DNA from 4 places in the Streptomyces sp. NPDC050145 genome. Region 1 is predicted to be linked to each of the others. Evidence: riboswitches for the same ligand, from Rfam matches in the RefSeq annotation. Region 1 holds a riboswitch; each other region holds the start of a gene.

Region 1 (2,190 bases):
GCACGATGCCGTTGGAGTACCCGTTCGTGCCCCGGATCAGCGAACCGCGGCTGCGGACGCGGGAGTACGAGAGACCGATGCCGCCGGCGTGCTTCGAGAGGCGGGCCACCTGGTGGTAGCGGTCGTAGATCGAGTCCAGCTCGTCGAGCGGGGAGTCGAGCAGGTAGCAGCTCGACATCTGCGGGTGCCGGGTGCCGGAGTTGAAGAGCGTGGGGGAGGAGGGCAGGTAGTCGAGCCGGCTCATCAGGCCGTACAGCGCGGCGACCTCGTCCAGGGCGCGGACCGTGTCGTCCTCCGCCAGGCCGCAGGCCACGCGCAGCAGGAAGTGCTGCGGCGTCTCGACGACCTTGCGGGTGATCGGGTGGCGCAGCAGGTAGCGGCTGAAGAGGGTGCGCAGGCCGAAGTAGCCGAAGCGGTCGTCGGCGTCCCGGTCGATCAGCGCGTCGAGCGCGGCGGCGTGCACGCGCACGAACTCGGCGGTGCGGTCCGCGATCAGGCCCTCGCGGTGGCCGACCGCGACCGAGCCGGTGAACGAGGTGACGCCCTGCGAGGCGGCCTCGGCCGCGACGGTGAGGGTGAGCAGGCGCGCCGCGAGCCGCGAGTAGGCCGGGTCCTCGGAGATCAGTCCGGCGGCCGCCTCGGTGGCGAGCTCGCGCAGCTCCGCCTCGTCGGCCCGGGCGGACCGGCCGCGCAGCGCCGCGGCGGCGACCCGGCCCGGGTCGGCGTCGGGCAGGTCGGCGGTCAGCTCGGTCAGCGTGCGCAGCAGCGCGGTGCCGGGGGCGTCGGCTTCGGCACGGACCGGGGCTGAGGCGGGATCGGCGGGCGCGATCGTCACTGGGGGGCTCTCCCTCGCTCGGCTCGGGGCCCGCGGGAAGGAGGAGTGGCCCGGGCGCGCACAGGGGGCGCCCGCGTCACCGGCCCGTTCCGCGAGGCCCTGACGTATCGACACCCGGGCCGGACGGCTCGGGTGCACCGTCGGCAGGTCTTCGGACTCACGTGAGGGGCCTTTGTGGCCTTACGTTCACCGTTGCGGGACAGTTCCGGACTTGCACCGGATTCCCCTGCGACGACAGCGAGAGCGAGCATACATGTTGTGCCCGGGCTTCCGCTCCGGGCCCACATGTTGTGTCGCGGTGACGGTCAGGCCACCCCGGGCTGCTTGAGGAGCGTGGTCACGAAGTCGGCCGTGAAGTCGCGCGGGCCGGTGCCGAGCGCGACCCGGCCGCGGTGTTCGGTGCGGGCGGCGACGAGCGGGGACTCGGCGTAGTAGGCGCGCGGGTAGTCGCTGTCGTAGGGGATGAACACGGTCTTGCCGCGGGTGAGTTCGCTCGCGCACTCCACGACGACGGTGCCGTCGGCGGCGGTGACGAACGACTCGTCGGCGCAGACCCCGACGGCGAGCGGGTCGTGCAGCGGGCTGCCCGCGGCCTCCGTGTACGCGTCCAGGTAGTAGCGCATCAGGCGGGCGGTCAGCGCCATGCCCTCGCCCGCGTCCTCCAGGACGGCCAGGTGGTCCTTGGTGAAGCGCCAGCCGTGCGTCGCGTCGAGCCCGACCATCGTGTACCGGATGCCCGAGGACACCACGAGGTCGACGGCGTCCGGGTCCGCCCAGGCGTTGAACTCGGCGACCGGCGTGATGTTCCCGGGCACCTCGGCGGCCCCGCCCATGAAGACGAGGTGCTTCACGCGCCGCGCGAAGTCCGGGTCCTCGGTGATCGCGAGGGCGACGTTGGTCAGCGGGCCCGTCGCGCACACGGTCAGCTCGCCCTCGTACTGGCGCGAGAGGCGGAGCATGGCCTGCGCCGAGGACTCGGTCTGCTCGGGGACGCTCGCGTCGGGCAGCCGCTCGGCGCCGAGGCCCTCCGCGCCGTGGAACTCGCCGGCCGCGGAGTACGGCAGCCGGGTCAGCGGGCGGCCCGCGCCCCGGTGCACGGGCACGTCGCCGTCGATGCCGAAGGCGCGGGCCAGCGCGCGGCCGTTGCGGAAGGTCTGGGAGGCGGGCACGTTGCCGCCGACGGTCGTGTAGGCCTTGAGGTCCCACAGGCCGGTGCCGAGCAGGTACTGGAGCGCGACGGCGTCGTCGATGCCGGGGTCGCTGTCGAGGACGATGGGTGCGGTCAAGGGTTCCTCCAGGGCGGGTGGTGCCGATCGTCGGGTGGTGCCGATCGTCGGCCACCGTAACGGGACGAG
Region 2 (2,190 bases), on a different contig from region 1:
GGTACGCGGACAGGACGAGCGCGAGCTTCTTGTCGCCGGCCGGGATGTGGCGCAGGCGGGCGTGGCGCACGGCGATCCCGGCGACGCGGGCGGCGCGCTCGGGGTCGGCGACGTAGGCGGGGAGCCCGTCCTCGTCGATCTCCTTGAACGAGAACGGCACGGTGATGAGCCGCCCGTCGAACTCGGGCACGGCGATCTGGCTCGCGGCGTCCAGCGGGGTGACGCCCTCGTCGTTCTCCTCCCAGTCGGCGCGGGAGGAGGTCAGGCACAGGGCCTGGAGGATCGGCACGTCGAGGCCGGTGAGCGCGCCCGCGTCCCAGGACTCGTCGTCGCCGCCCGCGCTCGCCTCGGCGGGGCGGGTGCCGCCGGCCGCGAGCACGGTCGTGACGACGGCGTCGGCGGCGCCGAGCGCCTCGATCAGCTCGGCCTCGGGGGCGCGCAGGGAGGCGACGTAGAGCGGCAGCGGGCGGGCGCCGGCCTGCTCGATCGCGTCGCACAGGCCGTGCACGAACGCGGTGTTGCCGCTCATGTGGTGGGCGCGGTAGTAGAGCACGGCGACGGTCGGGCCGTCGGCCTGCGGGGCGGGCCGGTCGAGGGCGCCCCAGGTCGGCGCGGGGGCCGGGGGTTCGAAGCCGTGGCCGGTGAGCAGCACCGTGTCGGACAGGAAGCGGGCCAGGTGCGCGAGGTTCGCCGGGCCGCCGTGCGCCAGGTACTTGTGGGCCTCGGCGGCGATGCCGACGGGCACCGTGGAGGCGGCCATGAGCTGGGCGTCCGGGGCCTGTTCGCCGGTGAGCACGACCAGCGGGACCCCGGCGGCGGTCAGCCGGTCGATGCCGTCCTGCCAGGCGCGGACGCCGCCGAGGAGGCGGACGACGACGAGGTCGGTGCCGTCGAGCAGCGCGTCGAGGCCGGTCCCGACGTCGGTCCGGGACGGGTTCGCGAAGCGGTACGTGACCGGGGCGTCCGCGAGGGCGTTCGCGGCGCGGGCGCTGAGCAGGTCGGTGTCGGACGTCGACAGGAGCAGGATGCGCTGCGCGGGCGTAGCCGTCTGCGAGGGCTGCTGAGACATGCGTCGTCTGGCCTTCCTCGGGGTGTCCGCGCCCCGGGTGGTTACTGACGGCGGGAGTTCCTGGCTCGCCCCCGGTGGGGGCTCACAGTGGCGGGACCGCGCCGGAATCGCACCGGGCTTCCTCCCCTGTCGCCGTCGCTGGCGATGTGACGGCCCGGACGGGACCGTCGCCGCTCATCGTACGGGGCGGGCGAGAAGCCCGATACGGGACGCTGCTCACAGCGGGAGTGCTGGTGAGCCTGGGTATGCTCCCCGGCATGCCCTCCGCCCCCATACCCCCCGGCCCCGGTACGTCCGGTACGTCCCGGGGTGACGCCTGCCCCGGCGCGCTGCGGCTGCACGCGGCGGACGACGGCTTCCTCGCGCGGGTGCGGGTGCCGGGCGGGGTGCTCGGCGTCGCGCAGGCGCGGGCGGTCGCGGAGGCGGCGGCGCGGTTCGGGGACGGGGTGCTTCACCTCACGTCGCGCGGGAACGTGCAGGTGCGCGGGCTGCGGGACGGGTGCGGCGGGGAGTTGGCGGAGGTGCTCGGCGGGGCCGGGCTGCTGCCGTCGCCGGCCCACGAGCGGGTCCGCAACGTCGTGGCTTCGCCGATGTCCGGGCTCGACGGGCTGGGGTTCGTCGATGTGCGGAAGTGGCTGACGGGTCTCGACGCGGCGCTCCTCGCCAGCTCGGTGACACCGGGCCTGTCGGGCCGTTTCCTCTTCGCGCTGGACGACGGACGCGGTGACGTCGCCGGGCTCGGCCCGGATGTCCTGCTGCGCGGCCGCCCCGACGGCTCGACCCAACTGGCCGTCGGGGACGCGGAGTTCGTCGTGTCGTACGAGGATGCTGCGCGGGCGGCGGTGATCGCGGCCGAGTCTTTCCTCGCGTCAGCCTCGGAAGTGACGGGCCGTCGGGTATGGCGCGTGGCCGAACTGGGCGTGCCCCTGGCGGAGTTGATATCCCGGAACCTGAAGTCGGCGGGCCTGCACCCCTGGAGCGCACGGAGTGCGCCTCTAGGGGCGCGGGGAACTGCGCGACCAGCCACGACGAACGCCGCACCCGGCGACGAACCGGGATCCCGCAACGGCGGAGCCCTGACCGTGACGGCCCCCTTCGGATCGTTCACCCAGAACCAATGG
Region 3 (2,190 bases), on a different contig from region 1:
CTCGGCTCGACGCGGGCGGCCTGCGCCTGCATGGCCTGCGCCCGCCCGATCTCGGCGCCCTCACGCGTCACGAACGAGTTCAGGGACATGTTCTGCCCCTTGAACGGCGCGACCTTCACGCCCTGCCGCACCAGCCACCGGCAGATCCCCGCGGTGACCACGCTCTTCCCGGCGTCCGAGGTGGTGCCCGCGACCAGCAGGCCGCCGCCCTTCCTCGCGCCCGTCATCGACGGCCCCACAGCAACCGCGCGCCCACACAGACTCCCAACGCCGAAAGACTCACGCGCCGCGACAACCGCGCGGCCCGCTCCACATCACGTACGTGTACGGGCCGGCCCCGCTCGTTGAGGACCGGCCGGTGCTCCACCCGCCCCGCGTACGACAGCGTGCCGCCGAGACGCACCCCGAGCGCGCCCGCGAACGAGGCCTCCACGACCCCCGCGTTCGGGCTCGGGTGACGCTCCGCGTCGGCCCGCCAGGCCCGCACCGCGTCCCGGGGGCGGCCGCCGGTCAGCACCGCGAGGACGCCCGTCAGCCGGGCGCCGGGCCAGCCGGCGACGTCGTCGAGCCGGGCCGAGGCCCAGCCGAAGCGCCGGTAGCGCGGCGACTTGTGACCGACCATCGCGTCCAGTGTGTTCACGGCACGGAAGGCGAGCAGCCCCGGCACCCCGGCGACGGCACCCCACACCAGGGCGCCCACGACCGCGTCGGAAGTGTTCTCGGCGACCGACTCGACGACGCCGCGCGCGATGCCGTCGGCGTCCAGGCCCTCGGGGTCGCGCCCGCACAGCCGGGGCAGCAGCTCCCGGGCCAGCTCCACGTCGCCGGCCTCCAGCGCGGAGCCCACGGCCCGCGCCTCACGGCCCAGCGAGGTGCCGCCGACCACGGCCCAGGTCGCGGCGGCGGTCAGTGCGACCGAGGCGGCGGGGGAGCGGCGTACGGCACGGGCGGCGAGCGCGCCCAGCGCGGCGGCGCCACCGGCGCACACGGCCGTGTGCAGGGCGCCCCGGCCGCGATCGTCCCGCCACAGCACGCGCTCGACGGCTCCCGCGGCGCGGCCGAAGCCCGCGACGGGGTGCCCGCGGCGCGGATCGCCGACCAGGAGGTCGCTGAAGATACCCAGGGCGGCGCCGTACGCGAAGACGCGCTCGGCCCGCCGTGCGCCGCGCGGGGCGAACATGGCGGTAGTTGTCCTCACTCAGGGTGTCCACGCCCTGGTTCGAAGAGACCGGCAGCGTGAGTTCCTGGCTCGCCCTCCGGGGGAGGGCTGACAGTGGCGGGACCGCGCCGGATTCGCACCGGCTTCCTCTGCTGCTGCCGTATATGGCGAGGGAAGTGCACCACGCTCCGCGAAGGCACGTCAACTTGCTGTTGACCTGCGGCGGGTGAGTGTGGCCAGGTCCACAACACGTCGGCGGGGTGGGGACGCGCGTGCGTCCCCACCCCGCCGAGGGAGTGCTGCGACCGTGGTCAGGCCACGATCAGAAAGATCCCGTACGCGACCGCCGCCGAGCACAGCGCGAAGCACAGGTAGGCGCCGGAGACGGCGAGCGTCGCCGAACCGCCCGCGCGCGTCGCGGACTCCTTCTTGGAGAGGCCGACGATCCCGAGAGTGAACAGGCCCACCAGGGCCACGGTCACCACGAGGCTGACGCCGAACACGGAGCCGAGGGCCGCCCAGTCGATCTTCATAGCTGGTCCTGCTTCCTTACAGCGTGGCGCCGGTCGTGGCGCGCGCGGGGTCGGCCACCGAGGCGGCCGCGGCGGGCATCGGGGACTCCTCGACGGCGAGCGCACCGGTGGGCGGCGGCGTGACCGCGGCGATCGCGGTCGTGACGACACCGGCGGGCTCCGCGGCGGGGGCCTCGGTGCCGATCTCGTCGGCCGTCACGTTGTGCTGGTCGACCGAGTTGCGGCGGGACAGCACCCAGATGACCGAGGCGCCGCCGATGAGCAGCGCGGCCGTCAGGCCGATGCCCCACGGGCCCTGCTGGGTGAGGAACTCGGCGCCCGCGCCGACCAGACCGGCCGCCGGCAGGGTCAGACCCCACGCGACGAACATCCGGGTGGCGGTCGACCAGCGGACGACACCGCCCTTGCGGCCGAGGCCCGAGCCCATGACGGCGCCGGAGCAGACCTGGGTCGTGGAGAGCGAGAAGCCGATGTGCGAGGAGGCGAGGATCGCCGTCG
Region 4 (2,190 bases), on a different contig from region 1:
CGCTGGTACGCGCTCCCCGACAGCCGCAGGCACGAGATCGCGTCGCCCGGCGCCTGGCTGACGACGGTGACCGGCCGGATCTGCCTGGACGTGCTCGGCTCGGCGCGTGCCCGGCGCGAGCGCTACGTGGGCGCGTGGCTGCCCGAGCCGCTCCCGGACCGGTCCGAGTGGGCGCACGGGCAGGGCGGCGACCTCGCCGAGCAGATGGTGCTCGACGAGTCCGTGAGCATGGCGTTCCTCGTCGTCCTGGAGTCGATGACGCCGGCGGAGCGGGTGGCGTTCGTGCTGCACGACGTGTTCCGGTATCCGTTCGCGGAGATCGCGGAGGTCCTCGGCCGGTCGTCGGCGGCCTGCAAGCAGTTGGCCGCCTCGGCGCGGCGGAGGGTGGGCGCCGCGCGCCCGGAGGACGTCGGCGCGCGGCAGGCGGAAGCGGTGCGGCAGGTCAGACGGGCCTGGGAGGCGAAGGACATCGCGGCGCTCGTCGGCCTGCTCGCCCCGTCCGCCGTGATGACCGCCGACGGTGGCGGCCTGGCCGGTGCCGCGCTGCGCCCGGTCGAGGGGGCGGCGCGCATCGCCTCGTACATGGTGGCGATCGCCGACAAGGCGCCGGGTCTGGAACTTCTGGAGCGTACGGTCAACGGCGCGCCGGGACTCGTCGCGCTCCGGGACGGTGTGGTGCTGACGGTGGCGGCGTTCGACCTCGCCGGGGGACGGGTCGCGCGGATCTGGGTGGTGCGCAATCCGGAGAAGCTGCGGGCCTGGTCGGGCGAGGACTGACGCGCCCTGCCGGGGTGGTGACGCCCTGTGATAGCTTCCCCAAGCCAGTCGTACCTTTGTGCGTACTTGTACGTACTCGGGTCAGGGAATCCGGTGCAAGACCGGAACTGACGCGCAGCGGTGAGGGCGACGGGCGGGGCAACTGCCACTGGGCCGGGGGGAACCGGGCCTGGGAAGGCGCTCCGTCCGGACGACCCCGAGTCCGAAGACCTGCTGGCGGCCCCGCCCGTGCACCCGGCGGGGCGGACCGTTGGCCGGCTCCGCGTTTGAGCCCTGGACGCTAAAGGATCTCCCGTGCCCTTCGCACGTCTCGCCCGCTTCTGTGCCCTCGTGCCGATCACCGCACTGCTGCTCACCGCCTGCGGATCCGGCGCCCCGTCGGAGCGCTCCGACGGTGCGTCCGGCGCCGGTGTCACGCTCACCAACTGCGGGCAGCGCGTGCACGTCGCGCACCCGCCGCGCCGCGCCGTCGCCCTCGACCAGGGCTCCGCCGAGATCATGCTGTCCCTCGGCCTCGCCGACCGGATGGCGGGCACCGGCACCTGGACCGACCCGGTGCGCGGGAACCTGGCGAAGGCGAACGCGAAGGTGCCGCGCCTCGCGGACCGCTACCCGTCGTTCGAGAAGGTCCTCGACACGGAACCCGACTTCGCCGCTGCCTCGTTCGGGTACACGCTCGGCAAGGGCGGCGTGGCGCCGCGCGCCTCTTTCGAGAAGCTCGGCGTGCCGACGTACCTGTCCCCCACCGACTGCGCGGACAAGGACAACAGCGGCGACGGCGACGGCGTCCGCACCGAGGCGCTGACCATGGACACGGTCTACGGCGAGATCCGGGACCTGGCACGGATCTTCGACGTGCGCGAACGCGGCGAGAAGCTGGTGGCGACGCTCAAGTCGCGGGTGCGGAAGGCCGCTTCGGGTGGCGATGCCGACGGCGTGCGCGTCCTGTACTGGTTCTCCGACTCCAAGTCGCCCTACATGGCGGGCTGTTGCGGAGCTCCCGGAGTCATCACGAACGCGCTCGGGGTGCGCAACGTCTTCGACGACACCCATGAGGAGTGGCCGCAGATCAACTGGGAGACGGTCGTGGACCGCGACCCGGACGTCCTGGTGATCGGCGATCTGACCCGGCGCTCGCAGTCGGCCGAGTCGGCGGCGCAGAAGATCAGGTTCCTGGAGTCCGACCCCGCGACGAAGAACATGAAGGCGGTCCGCGAGAAGCGGTACGTGCTGCTCAAGGGGCAGGACCTCAATCCGACGATCCGCACCGTGGACGGCGTGGAGAAGGTGGCGGCGGCGCTGCGCGCGTTCGGCCTCACCAAGTGACCCGGCCCCACCAAGTGCCCCGGCCTCACCAAGTGACCCGCCTGCGCCCGGCGTCGTACGCGGCGGCGGGCCTGCTCGCCCTGTGCG

Evidence for each region. Region 1 has a riboswitch for cobalamin ahead of ACIBTU_RS22120 (ribonucleoside-diphosphate reductase subunit alpha). Riboswitches for the same ligand answer to the same signal wherever they lie in the genome.
Region 2: it holds a riboswitch for cobalamin, as region 1 does, so the genes downstream of both, cobN (cobaltochelatase subunit CobN) here and ACIBTU_RS22120 (ribonucleoside-diphosphate reductase subunit alpha) in region 1, are expected to answer to the same signal.
Region 3: it holds a riboswitch for cobalamin, as region 1 does, so the genes downstream of both, ACIBTU_RS37720 (cobalamin biosynthesis protein) here and ACIBTU_RS22120 (ribonucleoside-diphosphate reductase subunit alpha) in region 1, are expected to answer to the same signal.
Region 4: it holds a riboswitch for cobalamin, as region 1 does, so the genes downstream of both, ACIBTU_RS00615 (ABC transporter substrate-binding protein) here and ACIBTU_RS22120 (ribonucleoside-diphosphate reductase subunit alpha) in region 1, are expected to answer to the same signal.

Annotation. Positions count from the first base shown of each region.
Region 1 covers NZ_JBITJS010000010.1:322,051-324,240, forward strand. Annotated here, with positions in the region: gene ACIBTU_RS22120 (ribonucleoside-diphosphate reductase subunit alpha) at 1-835, opposite strand, end outside; cobalamin riboswitch at 960-1,103, opposite strand; gene ACIBTU_RS22125 (nucleoside hydrolase) at 1,141-2,121, opposite strand.
Region 2 covers NZ_JBITJS010000002.1:388,874-391,063, reverse strand. Annotated here, with positions in the region: gene cobN (cobaltochelatase subunit CobN) at 1-1,069, opposite strand, end outside; cobalamin riboswitch at 1,101-1,253, opposite strand; gene ACIBTU_RS05325 (cobalamin biosynthesis protein CobG) at 1,327-2,190, shown strand, end outside.
Region 3 covers NZ_JBITJS010000030.1:13,011-15,200, reverse strand. Annotated here, with positions in the region: gene ACIBTU_RS37725 (cobyric acid synthase) at 1-227, opposite strand, end outside; gene ACIBTU_RS37720 (cobalamin biosynthesis protein) at 224-1,180, opposite strand; cobalamin riboswitch at 1,219-1,362, opposite strand; gene ACIBTU_RS37715 (hypothetical protein) at 1,471-1,692, opposite strand; gene ACIBTU_RS37710 (anion permease) at 1,709-2,190, opposite strand, start outside.
Region 4 covers NZ_JBITJS010000001.1:117,536-119,725, reverse strand. Annotated here, with positions in the region: gene sigJ (RNA polymerase sigma factor SigJ) at 1-777, shown strand, start outside; cobalamin riboswitch at 806-1,010, shown strand; gene ACIBTU_RS00615 (ABC transporter substrate-binding protein) at 1,072-2,103, shown strand; gene ACIBTU_RS00610 (FecCD family ABC transporter permease) at 2,136-2,190, shown strand, end outside.